One region of the Kitasatospora sp. NPDC058190 genome, then DNA from elsewhere that is predicted to be linked to it. Evidence: riboswitches for the same ligand, from Rfam matches in the RefSeq annotation. Region 1 holds a riboswitch; each other region holds the start of a gene.
The links. A riboswitch is a leader RNA that binds a small molecule or an ion and turns the genes downstream of it on or off. The one in region 1 is predicted to bind cyclic di-AMP.
Positions count from the first base shown of each region.

Region 2: linked by a shared signal. The riboswitch ahead of ACFVWU_RS15165 (CAP domain-containing protein) and the one ahead of ACFVWU_RS38510 (peptidoglycan DD-metalloendopeptidase family protein) in region 1 are both predicted to bind cyclic di-AMP.
Region 3: linked by a shared signal. The riboswitch ahead of ACFVWU_RS21945 (NlpC/P60 family protein) and the one ahead of ACFVWU_RS38510 (peptidoglycan DD-metalloendopeptidase family protein) in region 1 are both predicted to bind cyclic di-AMP.

Region 1 is NZ_JBHVVI010000138.1:9,069-13,300, forward strand. Features, by position in the region: gene ACFVWU_RS38500 (RidA family protein) at 1-257, shown strand, start outside; gene ACFVWU_RS38505 (DUF2470 domain-containing protein) at 387-1,106, shown strand; gene ACFVWU_RS38510 (peptidoglycan DD-metalloendopeptidase family protein) at 1,448-2,413, opposite strand; cyclic di-AMP (ydaO/yuaA leader) riboswitch at 2,416-2,594, opposite strand; gene ACFVWU_RS38515 (MFS transporter) at 2,907-4,232, shown strand, end outside.
Region 2 is NZ_JBHVVI010000027.1:2,373-6,604, forward strand. Features, by position in the region: gene ACFVWU_RS15155 (cupin domain-containing protein) at 521-862, opposite strand; gene ACFVWU_RS15160 (helix-turn-helix domain-containing protein) at 934-1,914, shown strand; cyclic di-AMP (ydaO/yuaA leader) riboswitch at 2,189-2,357, shown strand; gene ACFVWU_RS15165 (CAP domain-containing protein) at 2,360-3,298, shown strand; partial or broken gene ACFVWU_RS15170 (RacP protein) at 3,432-3,524, opposite strand; partial or broken gene ACFVWU_RS15175 (DUF6192 family protein) at 3,528-3,626, opposite strand; gene ACFVWU_RS15180 (hypothetical protein) at 3,640-4,167, shown strand.
Region 3 is NZ_JBHVVI010000047.1:34,952-39,183, reverse strand. Features, by position in the region: gene ACFVWU_RS21950 (NlpC/P60 family protein) at 1-975, shown strand, start outside; cyclic di-AMP (ydaO/yuaA leader) riboswitch at 1,314-1,467, shown strand; gene ACFVWU_RS21945 (NlpC/P60 family protein) at 1,478-2,632, shown strand; gene ACFVWU_RS21940 (NlpC/P60 family protein) at 2,860-3,906, shown strand; gene ACFVWU_RS21935 (hypothetical protein) at 3,945-4,232, shown strand, end outside.

The sequences.
Region 1 (4,232 bases):
GGGCCCAGACCCGCCGCACCCTGGAGAACGTCAAGGCCATCGTCGAGGCGGGCGGCGCCACCATCGAGGACGTGGTGATGTTCCGCGTGTACCTCACCAAGCGCGCCGACTTCCCGCTGATGAACGAGGTCTACGCCGAGTTCATCGAGGAGAACATCAAGCCCGGCGGCGTGAAGCCCTGCCGCACCACGGTCTTCGTGGAGCTGCCCCAGGAGCCCATGCTGGTGGAGATCGACGCCCAGGCCGTCGTCGCCTGACGCCCCGCGAAACCCCCGAGCGCCCGGACGCCGTCACGCGTCCGGGCCCTCGCCGCACCCCGCCATCCACTTGCCACACCCTTGCGCGGACATTAGGTTAGGCTCACCTAACCACCAGGAGGTCCGTTCATGAGTCTGCCCACCGGCGACGCCGAGGTGCCCGAGCCCACCACCGCCGAACGGGTCCACAGCCTGCTCAGCGCGACCTCCTCACTCACCGTCCGCGCCCTCGGCGAACACCACGACCTGGACACCCCGGTCTCCGTGCACGGCTCCCGGCTGCGGCTGCGCGCCCCGCTGGACGCCCCGCTCACCGCGGCCGCCGCCGAAGCCACCGAGGGCCTGGCCGTCGTCCTCGACGTCACCGACGTGTCCCCGGTCGCCGTCCGCGACCGGATCCGCGGCCGCCTCACCCTGGCCGGCCGGCTGCACCTGGCCCACCTCGCCGACGACGGCCTCAGCGTCCACCTGCGCGTGGACGTCGCCCACGCCGTCCTCGCCACCCCGTACGGCACCGGCGCGCTCACTGCCGTCGACCTCGCCCTCGCCGCCCCCGACCCGCTGGCCCGGCACGAGGCCTCGCTGCTCACCCACCTGGCCGACGAGCACGCCGACGCCCTCGACCTGCTCACCGGCCTGCTCGACCCGGCCCTGCTCGCCGGACACCCGGACATCCGCCCGCTCGCCCTCGACCGCTACGGCCTGGTACTGCGTCTGGACCACCCGCACGGCCACCGCGACGTCCGCCTGGTCTTCCCCGAACCCGCCGGCGACACCGAGGACTTCGGGCACCGGATGCACGAGCTGCTGGCCGCCGCCGAGCACGGCCTGCCCGTCCGCCGGAACTGACCACGCCCGGGCGTCACCGCTCGACGGCGTCCTCCGGCACGATCCGCCCCATCCGCGCGTACCGCTCCGGCCGTCGGCGCCGCACCGCCGGCGCCAGCGCGATCCCACCCACTCGAACTCCCCCGGAGCCGCGAACGGCAACGGCCGGCCCGGCTCCACGAGGGGTCCTCGCGAAGCCGGGCCGGCCTTGGGCGTGTCCCGCGCCCATGTCCACCGGTGCGGCGATCACCCGGTCGAGCGGTCACCCGACATGACCATCCCGGGCGGTCGATTCGCCCCGCACCAGCGGTGGTTCCTGAAACCCGCGGTCAGCGCGGGGTCCGAACAGGGGCTGCGCAGCGTCAGAGCGCGACGCCGTGCACCCGCAGGTAAGCGACCGGGTTGATGTCCGAGCCGTACTCCGACCCGGTGCGGATCTCGAAGTGCAGGTGCGGGCCGGTCACGTTGCCGGTGGCGCCGGAGAGGCCGAGCCGCTGGCCGGCGGTGACGGTCTGACCGATCTTCACACCGATCACGGAGAGGTGCGCGTACTGGGCGTACCTGCCGTCAGCGAGCTTGATCTCGACCTGGTTGCCGTAGGCACCGCCGTTGCCGGCCTTCACCACGACACCGTTGGCGACCGCGCGCACCGGGGTGCCGGTGGAGGCGACGAAGTCCTGGCCGGTGTGGTGGCCGGAGGCCCACATCGAGCCGGCCACGCCGTAGGCCTCGCCCAGCACCGGGTTGGCCAGCGGGGCGACATAGCCGGAGGTGACGGCGACCGGGGCTGCGGTGACGGCCTGGGCCGGAGCGGCGTTCTGAATCCGGGTCTGGACCTGGACGCCCGGCTTGGCGGCCTCGGTCCGAACCTGCACCTGAGCATCTGCGGCAGCGGCGGCGCTCTGGGTGACCGGGGCGGCCGGCTCGGCCGGGGCCGCAGGCTCGGCCGGGGCCGCAGGCTCGGCGGCGTCGGCGTGGGCCGCGAGCGACAGCCACTGACCCGGGAAGACCAGGTTCGGGTCGGTGCCGACCACCGAGCGGTTCTGCTCGTACAGCGCGGGCCAGGCGCCCTCGACGTTCCGGGCGTCGACGATCGTGGACAGGCTGTCGCCGCCGACGACGCGGTAGCCGTCGTGGGCGGCGGCCGGGGCGGCCGACCCGGCATCCACGGCGGCGGCGTGCTGCACGACCGAGGCGGCCGGGGCGTTGTGGGCCTGGGCGCTCATCGTGGTCACGAGCGGCAGGGCGAAGGAGACACCGGTGACGGCGACTGCGATGCCGATGCGGGCGGCGCGGGGCACGGCGATACGACGAGCCTGAGCAGGCATGGGATTCCTCTCCGACGCCTGCGAGGTGAGCTGTCGGGTTCGGGCTGGAGTTGCCCGGCCGCACGCGCGGCTTCACCCCGAGCCGGTCCTGGACGTTCGCGCTGAACAGCGCGGACTCCGGTCCGGCGACTTACCTGTGGGTCCCCCGCTCCTGCCGTGCAGAGCTCAGTTCGAACCACTGGGCAGCGGCAGGACTCGGCGTTCCACCCGGTGGATCCACCCAGGCTGGCCGGGTGGTCGCTGAACTAAAACCCATCCGTTCGGGTGAAGCAATGTCGATCTCTTGAACCAGCGACAACCCCCCGCGGCGCGGTCACCCTCCGCATGGCCCACCATGCGGTGCGTGCACAATCCATTCACTCGGCGCCACTGCTCCACGACGCTGCGCCGCCCTCGGCGGCCCAGTGCGACCATCCGCTCACGCACCGCCCACCCTGGACACACCGCCCGGTGACCCTTGTCACGTGCACCCCGCCGGGCGCAGGATCGGGCCGTGGCCACCTCAACGGCCGGCACCCTGCGCCTGAGCACCGCGCAGGGCCGCTGGGTTCTCCTGGCAACGGTGCTCGGTTCCAGCATGGCGATGCTCGACGGCACCGTGGTGAACGTCGCCCTGCCCCGGATCGGCGCCGACCTCGGCGCCTCCCTGGCGTCCCTGCAATGGACGCTGAACGCCTATCTGCTCACGCTGGCGGGCCTGATCCTGCTCGGCGGCGCGCTCGGCGACCGGTACGGACGGCGCAAGGTCTTCCTGATCGGCGTGGTCTGGTTCGCCGCCGCCTCCGCGGCCTGCGCCCTCGCCCCGAACATCAACGTGCTGATCGCCGCCCGCGCCGTCCAGGGCATCGGCGGGGCGCTGCTCACCCCCGGCTCGCTGGCCATGCTCCAGGCCGTCTTCCATCCTGACGACCGCTCGGCGGCGGTGGGCCTGTGGTCCGGTCTCGGCGGGGTGTCCGCGGCCATCGGCCCCTTCCTCGGCGGCTGGCTGGTGGACGGCCCCGGCTGGCGCTGGATCTTCCTGCTGAACCTGCCGCTGGCCGCCGCCGTGATCGCGGTCAGCTCCCGCTACGTCCCGGAGAGCCGCGACGAGTCCGCCTCGGGCCGCTTCGACGTGCCCGGCGCGCTGCTCGCCGCACTCGCCCTCGGCGCGATCACCTACGCGCTCACCGCCGCCGGGGAGGGCCTGTCCCCCGCCGTCTGGCTCACCGGCGCGATCGGCCTGCTGCTCGGCGCCGCCTTCGTCGCCGTCGAGCGCCGCGCACCCGATCCGATGCTGCCGCTCGGACTGTTCTCGTCCCGGCTGTTCACCGCCGTGAACCTGGTCACCCTCTGCGTCTACGCGGCCTTCAGCGGGGTGTTCTTCCTGCTGGTGGTCCAACTGCAGATCGTGTCCGGCTTCTCGCCCCTGGTCTCGGGCTTCGCCCTGGTGCCGATCACGGTGCTGATGCTGACCCTGTCGGCGCGCGCCGGCCGCCTCGGCAAGCGGATCGGCCCGCGCATCCCGCTCACCGTCGGCCCGCTGCTCTGCGCCGCCGGGGTGCTGCTGATGCTGCGCACCGGCCCCGGCTCCTCCTACTGGGCGGACGTGCTGCCCGCCGTCGCGGTGATGGGCAGCGGGATGACCCTGCTGGTCGCACCGCTGACCGCGACGGTGCTGGCCGCCGTCGACGTACGGCACGCGGGCATCGCCAGCGGCGTCAACAACGCCGCCGCCCGCGCGGCCGGCCTGCTCGCGGTGGCTGCCCTCCCGGCGCTGGCCGGCCTGAGCGGCGATGCCTACCGGGTGCCGTCCTCGGTGGACTCCGCCTTCCACACCGCG
Region 2 (4,232 bases), on a different contig from region 1:
ACAGCTGGGTCGCCACCGACGGCACCACCGTAGCCTGGGCGGCCCGGGGCGGCTCCCGGGGCCCGGGCCAGGAGGCTCGCCGTGGCCGTCGGTGGTGCCGGTGTACAGCCCGGTGCCGTCGGGGCCGTTGGCCAGGACCACCCAGTGCCCGTTCGCGGCGACCGGGGTGGCCATGCCGTTGGGGATGCCCGGCAGCAGGGTACGGCTGTCCATGCCGAGCCGGTGCTGCCAGCCGGGGCGGATCCCGTGGGCGTCGAAGGCGGCGTCCAGCGCGTGCAGTTGGCAAGGCCGCGGGCGGTGACCTCGATCGCGTCGCCGAAGTAGTCGGCGATCCCGTCGTTCTGGGCGGTGCGCCGGCACGGCGGCCGGCGCACCGCCCATAATAGGCAGTCCGGCGACATATGTCGATCGACTGTCCATGTGGCCGCCCATGGGCGCGCAGTGCCGCCCCACTCCCGTCCACGTCCGTGCGCGGGCGATCCGTTCAAGGCCGCACCCGTCGCCAACCCCTGGTGGCCCGTCAGGCGGAGCCCAGGGTGATCCCGAGCATCCGCGCGCCGGTCTCGGTGCGCGGCCGATGGCTGCTGCCCGGCGCGAACACCACGTAACTGCCCGCCGGATGGCGCTCGTCCCCCTCGATCACCTCGCCGCTGAGCACGTAGTAGCGCTCCTCGGTGTGGTGCACGTCCACCTCCGGCCACTGGCTGCCCGGCGCGAAGTCGATCAGCCAGCCGCGCGCGTACCCGGTGGCCGTCAGCCGCCGCCGCACGATCCCCGGCCCCACCGCGACCGGCTCCACGTCCCCGGCCAGCAGCGTCGTCTTCAGCCCGTCGTTTCCGTCGTTTCCGTCGTTCTCGCTCATGTCCCCACTGTGGCCGCCGCCGCCCCCACCGCCCCAGAGTCCGAAAAGACATCCTCAGGTACATTCCTGCCATGGACGCCTCCGCTGCGAACCCGGCCCGCCACCGCGTGGTGGCCCTGCTCGGCGCGCCCCAGGCGCCCTTCGAACTCGCCTGCGCCGCCGAGGCCTTCGGCACCGAACGCGCCGGACTGCCCTCCTACTACGACTTCACCCTGTGCGCCCGGACCCCCGGCCCGGTGCCGACCACCCTCGGCGTCCCGCTGCTGGTCCACGCGGGCCTGGAGGCGCTGGAGCGGGCCGACACCGTGGTCGTCCCCGGCTGGCAGCCGCCCGGCTCCCCGGTACCGTCCGCCGTCCTGGACGCGCTGCGCGCCGCCCACGCCCGCGGCGCCCGGATCGTGTCCATCTGCAGCGGCGCCTTCGTCCTGGCCCAGGCCGGACTGCTGGACGGGCGCCGCGCCACCACCCACTGGGCCCGCACCGCCCAACTCGCCGCCGAGTACCCGGCCCTGACGGTCGACCGGGACGTGCTGTACGTCGACCACGGCGACGTCGCCACCAGCGCCGGATCCGGCGCGGGCATCGACCTGTGCCTGCACCTGCTGCGCCGCGACCACGGCGCGGCCTACGCCGCCCAGGTCGCCCGGCACATGGTGCTGCCCCCGCACCGCGAGGGCAGCCAGCTGCAGTACGCCGCCGTCCCGGCGCCCGCCCGGGCGGACGAGTCGCTGGCCCCACTGCTGGAGTGGGCCGAGGAACACCTGGGGGAGCGGCTGGCCGTGGAGGATCTCGCCGCCCGCGCCGGGCTCTCCGGGCGCACCCTGGCCCGGCGCTTCGCCGAGCAGCTGGGCACCAGCCCCGGCCAGTGGCTGCTGGCCCGGCGCGTCGACGCCGCCCGGGTGCTGCTGGAGCAGACCGACCTGCCGGTGGAGGCCGTCGCCGTGCGGGTCGGCCTGGCCTCCGCCGTCAACCTGCGCCGCCGCTTCCGCGCCGCCCTCGGCACCACCCCCGGTGCCTACCGCCGTACCTTCGGCAGCGCCCGCGCCGACTGAGTACCGGGTGCTCGGCGGGCTCGGAGACGTGATCGCCGAGGGGGGCGGTGGCCGTCGCGACCGGCATCGACAGCCGGGAGGGTTGTCCGATTCATGTATTTATGCGGCGCTTTGTCAGCCAATGTGGCATTCCATCAGATCTTTGCCGAATTTTCGTGTGATGTGGATGATACGAACTTGTGTCTTCCGGGTCGATCTGCCTAGCGTTCGACCTGTTCGCACCTGCGGACCCTGCCGCCGGGACGCCGAGTCCTGTCCACCGGTCGGCCGGACGTCGAGCAGTGCACCGGGCAGGAGCGGGGGAACCAGGTAGTTCGCCGCGCCCTGCTCGGTCCGTTCGCGGACGAGACGGGTGTGGCTAGGGGTGAAGCCGCTGCGTGCGGCCGGGCTACCTCACGGCCCGAACCCGACAGCTCACCTCGCAGGCGTCGCAGAGGGACGCCCCATGCTGACTTCAAGTACCGGCCGGCATCGCCGTGCGCGCCGGAGACACACCCCGCGTCTGGCCGCCACCGTCGGGATCGCCGGTGCCGGCCTCATGCTGCCGCTGCTGAGCGCGAGCGGAGCCTCCGCCGCGCCCGGCTCCCACACGTACGCGAGCCACGTCGGGTGGCAGGTGCACCACCAGCACCGGCACCAGAGCGACTCCGATGGTCAGCACCGCCACCAGGCCGACCCGCACGCGGCGGGGCCCTCCGCTGCGGCCTCGGCCGAAGCCTCGCACGCCTCACCGTCGCCGTCCGCCCCGGCCTCCCACGCTCCGGAATCCGCGACCGCGCGCCCCGGCGGCGAGTCCCAGGGCTCCCACTCGGCGCGGCCCTCCGCTCCGGCTCCGGCCCCGGTGTTCCACACGTCCGCGCCGTCGTCCCCGTCCGTCCCGGCCACGCACGCCCCCGCCCCCGCGGCCACACCCACCGCCCCGGCTGCGCAGACCGCCCCGGCTGCACAGACCGGTTCGAGCTCGGACGCCGTGCAGCAGGTCCTCAAACTGATCAACCAGGCGCGAGCCGCCCAGGGCCTGCCCGCCTACACCATCACGTCGGGGCTGACCAGCAGCGCCGGGGCCCACGACCAGACGATGGCCGGCGGCTGCGGCATGTCCCACCAGTGCCCGGGCGAGGCCGAGTTGGGGGCGCGGGAGACGGCCGCAGGCGTCCAGTGGAACGCCGTCGGGGAGAACATAGGCTACGGCAACGGGGTCTCCACCTCGGCCCAGGACATCGCCGCCATGGCGGTCAGCCTGACCCAGGACATGCTGAACGAGACGCCGCCGAACGACGGCCACCGCAAGAACATCCTCAGCAGCGAGTTCACCCACATCGGCATCGCCGTCCACCGGGATGCCAGTGGAACCGTCTGGCTCACCCAGGACTTCTCCAACTGACCCGTCCGTCAAGGACGTAGGACGAGCCTGACCACGGACCCCGATCCACCGGGCCCTACGTCGTACCGCCCCACAGCGGTGCCACCACGCCGGGGCGCAGCGGGATCGCCCCGGCCTGGTGGACGCGGTCGGTCAGCCCGGCGGGGCGGGCCTCGAAGAGGACTTTGCGGACGGTGTCGGCGTGCCGTTCGGCGGCCGCCGACCTGCGCTCGGAGGCGCGGGGCATCGCCTACTCACCCTGGAGCAGGCGGGCCGGCTCGCCGTCCATGTCGACCTTCCCGGTGTCGACCGCGGTCTCGATCCAGTCGGGGGTCGCTCGCACCCGCGCCCAGAGCGGCCTGATGGCCGACCACGCCGCCGAGACCCTCGCCCTGTGCGACCTCATCGGCGAACTCATCGACGGCGTCAGCGAGTTCTCCGACACCTTCGCCGAACGCGCGGCCGGCCTCGCGGTCACCTACCCCGGCGCCCCCGACGCCCACCCGCTGACCGGCACCCGCGCCCCCGACCTGCGCTGGGACACCACCGGCCTGTTCACCCTGCTGCGCCCCGGCCGCCCCGTCCTGCTCGACCTCGCCGGCGAGGTCGAGCAGGACGAACTCGCCCGCCCGGGCCCGACCCTGCACAGCGGCCCGCCCAGCCGCCCCACCCCGCCTGGCACGACGTCACCGCGGCCCTCGTGCGCCCCGACGGGCACCTGGCCTGGCTCACCGAGGAGCCCGACGTCCCGTCCGCGGCTCGAACCGCCCTCGCGGCCTGAGCGCTCCCGGTACGGCCGGACACGGCGGGGCCCGCTGGCCCGCCACGACCGGGACCGTGCCCCGGCTCCCTGTCGCGCGGTCACCGGACCGCTGTGGCCCGGGCGGTGAACCGGTTCGCCCGCGAAGACCCACCGCCTTTCCCCGGCACACCGGTCGGCCGGTTGCGTTTGGAT
Region 3 (4,232 bases), on a different contig from region 1:
GCTGCGACCGCGGTCGCCCTCTCCGCCCAGGTGGGTGCGCACGCGGCGCCGCAGCCGAGCAAGGACGACGTCAAGGCGCAGATCGACCAGCTCCAGCAGGAGCAGGAGCAGGCGGCGGAGAAGTACAACGGCGCCAAGGAGCGGGCCGACCAGCTCCGCAAACAGGCCGACCAGCTGCAGGACCAGGTGGCCCGCAGCCAGGACCAGATGACCCAGCTGCAGGCGGGCCTGGCCGAGGTGGCGGGCGACCAGTACCGCACCGGCGGCATCGACCCGTCCGTCCAGCTGATGCTCTCCTCCGACCCGTCCGGCTACCTGGAGAAGGCCTCCAGCGTCCAGCAGGCCAGCGCCAGCCAGACCGAGGCGCTCAAGAGCCTGCTCGACCAGCAGCGCCGGCTGGACCAGGAGAAGGCCGAGGCCGCCGCGGTCCTGTCCTCGCTGGACTCCACCACCAAGGACCTGAACCAGGCCAAGTCGGACGTCAACCAGAAGCTGAAGGCCGCCCAGGACCTGTTGAACTCGCTCAGCGCCGCCGACCGCGCCGCGCTGAAGGCCCAGCAGCAGCAGGACGACCGCGCCTCGCGCGGCACGGCCCGGGTCGACCTCAGCAGCCTGCCGCCTGCCAGCGGCTACGCGGCCGTGGCCGTCGCCAAGGCGATGAGCAAGCAGGGCTCGCCGTACCAGTGGGGCGCCACGGGGCCGAGCACCTTCGACTGCTCGGGCCTGATGCTCTGGTCGTACGCCCAGGCCGGCGTCTCGCTGCCGCGCACCTCGCAGGAGCAGGGCAACGTCGGTACCGCGGTGCCCTCGCTGGACCAGGCCCAGCCGGGCGACCTGGTGATCTACGGCAGCGACCGGCACCACGTCGGGATGTACATCGGCAACGGCATGGTGGTCCACGCGCCGCACACCGGGGACGTGGTGAAGGTGATGAAGGCCGACGCGATGCCGATCAACACGATCCGCCGGGTCTGACACCCCGACACGCCGGAAAGTCCGGGTTCCGCTCCTGTGATCCGCGCCACCCTCCTGTCGGGGGTGGCGCTTCGGGTTTGTCCGTTCCGTGGTCGGCCGGTGAGATCCGATCAGCTTTGCGTGCAGCAGCGATCACCATCGGTCATTTTCACAAAAGAACACGGGAAATCTTCCGTCTTTTTTCTGACAAGGATTTGAACGGATCACGGTTCAGTTACTAGGGTCGTGCCCCGAACCACCGCACTGTCGATCACCCAGCCTGGGTGGCGGCGGTGGTTACCGTCGAGTTCGCGAAACAGCGGGGCAGGTCGAAGTGACTGCCCGACAGGGGAGCCCAGTGGTCGGGGGCGCTGCGGAGCGGAGCCGGGGAACCACGTTCCTCCGGGGTGAATCGGCGCCAGGTCGGCCGCTGGAACGGCTGTGAGGCGTCGTAGGGCATGCTTCCGGCCCGAACCCGTCAGCTCACCCGGTAGGCGGACGTAGGAAGAAGGAGTCCGCCTTCGTGGCGTCCCATCGTCGTCCCAAGCCCGCCAGCCGCGCCCGTGTCTCGATCCTGACCGGTGTCGCCGCGGCAGCCGTCGCCCTCTCCGCGCAGTCCGGCGCGCACGCCGACCCGCAGCCGACCAAGGACCAGGTCAAGGAGCAGGTCGACCAGCTCAACGAGCAGGCCGAGCAGGCGACCGAGAAGTACAACGCCGCCCAGGAGAAGCAGCAGGCCCTGGAGAAGCAGGTCTCCGGCCTGCAGGACCAGGTGGCCCGGCAGCAGGCCCAGGTGACCGACATGCAGGGCGGGCTCGCCGAGATCGCCGGGGAGCAGTACCGCAACGGCGGCATATCCCCGACCGTCCAGCTGATGCTCTCCACCAGCCCGGACAACTTCCTCAACCAGGCCGGTGCGCTCAACCAGGCCGGTGACACCCAGAAGAACCAGCTGAAGCAGCTCCAGGAGGAGCAGCGCAAGCTCGACCAGGACCGCACCGAGGCCCAGGGCAAGCTCGCCGAGCTGGAGTCCACCACCCAGCAGCTGAAGACCTCCAAGGAGGAGGTCCAGAACAAGCTGAAGGCCGCGCAGGACCTGCTCAACACCCTGACCGAGCAGGAGCGCCAGGCGATCCGTCAGGCCGAGGAGAAGGCCGCGGCCGACGCCAAGGCCCAGGCCGACGCAGCCGCGAAGGCCGCCCAGCAGCAGCAGGCCGCCGCCGACCGCGCCTCGCGCGACAGCGGCCGCACCGACATCAGCTCGGGCTCGGGTTCGGGCTCCGCGGCCTCCTCCTCGCCGGTCGCCAAGCCGGCCGCCCCCGGCAGCTCGCACGGTGCCGCCGCGCTGGCCGCCGCCGCGAGCAAGGTCGGCAGCCCGTACGTGTGGGGCGCCACCGGCCCGGGCTCCTTCGACTGCTCCGGCCTGATGGTCTGGGCGTTCAACCAGGTCGGCGTGTCGCTGCCGCGCACCTCGCAGGAGCAGGCCGGCGCCGGCACCCGGATCGGCTCGGACATCTCCCAGGCCCAGCCCGGCGACCTGCTGATCTTCTACAGCGACGCCCACCACGTCGGCATCTACGCGGGCAACGGCCAGGTGCTGCACGCGCCCAAGCCGGGCGCCTCGGTCCGCTACGAGGCGGTCTCCAACATGCCGCTGGCCTCCATCGTGCGGGTCTGATCCCCGCCCAGGCCGTTTCGGGCCCGGTCCTCCACCACGGAGGGCCGGGCCTGCGGCTTTTCCGGCGACTTGGACGAATGTCCGATTGGGGGGCGAATATTCGGGTCAGGAGGGGTTTGGACTCGCTTGCCCGGACTCGCTAACGTCTGCCACCGGACTCCCGCTCGACGGCCGCCCGTTGGGGCGCGGCCGCGGGGCCGTGCCCCAGGATTGGAGCCGCCGCCGCCATGTCCGTGCACCGTCGTTCCCAACTGCTCGCCCGTGCGCTGGTGCTGACCGCGGCAGCCGCCACGGTCCTGAGCGTGACGGCCGGCGGCAGCGCCCAGGCCGCTCCCGGCGCGCCGGACACGCCCGATCTCAGGGACGTCAAGGCGCAGGTCGAGAAGCTGTACGACGAGGCCGAGCGGGCGTCCGAGAAGTGCAACGCCGCGCAGGAGGCGCAGAAGCGGCTCCAGAGCGAGACCACGCTCCTCCAGGGCGAGGTCGCCGCCGGCCAGGACCAGCTCAACCAGCTGCGCGGGGACCTCGCGACCGTGGCCGGGGCCGAGTACCGCGGCGGCGGGATGACCCAGACCGCCCAGCTGATGCTCTCCAGCGACCCCGCGTCCTACCTCGCCCGCGCCCGCACCTTCGGGCAGGCCGCCGAGCGGCAGCAGGAGACGCTGCACGAGCTGGTCGGCCGTCAGCGCAGGCTCGACCAGCGCCGAACCGAGACCGCGGGCAAGCTCGCCGAACTGGACCAGGCCCGGCGCTCGCTGGCCGAGAACAAGCAGCAGATCCAGCAGCGGCTGGCCAAGGCCCAGCAGCTGCTCAACAGCCTGAGCGCGGCCGAGCGGGCCCGGATGGTCGTCCAGGACGCCGACGACGCCGAGCAGCGCGCCACCCGCGGCACCGACCGGCTGGACCTCGGCACCACCCCGGCCGCCTCCGAGCGCGGGGCGGCCGCGCTGGCCGCCGCGGTGCGGATGATCGGCTCGCCGTACGTCTACGGATCCACCGGGCCCCGCGCCTTCGACTGCTCCGGTCTGATGTACTACAGCTGGCGGCAGGCCGGAGTGACCCTGCCGCGCACCTCGCAGGCCCAGGCTTTCGCCGGGCAGCGGATCAGCCTCTCCGAAGCGCGGCCGGGAGACCTGGTGATCTTCTACCGGGACATGCACCACGTCGGGATGTACGCCGGCGGCGGGGTGATGGTGCACGCCCCCTACCCGGGCGCCAAGGTGCGGTACGAGAGCGTCAACGCGATGCCGGTCGCGGGAGTGGTCCGGCTCTGAACGCGACGACCTCCGACCCGGCCGACATACCCGGTCGCGTGCTGTCCCGGCGCGCTGCGCTGCTGCTGGCGGCCGGCGGGCTGACCCAGCTGTCGCTGCCCCCGGCCGCGCCGCCGACACCCGGGCGGCCGGTCGACCAGCGAGCCGAGGTGGCCGATCTGCTGGCGGCGCGGGCGCGCTCGCTGCCCGCCTGGTCCGGGCTCACGGGGGCCGAGGCGGTCTACCGCAATCTGGTGCTGTCGCCCGATCAGAGGTCTTCGGCGGCCGACGGGCAGGACCGGCTGACCGCCGCCGTCGAACTGGCGGTGCGGATCGCCGGCTACGAC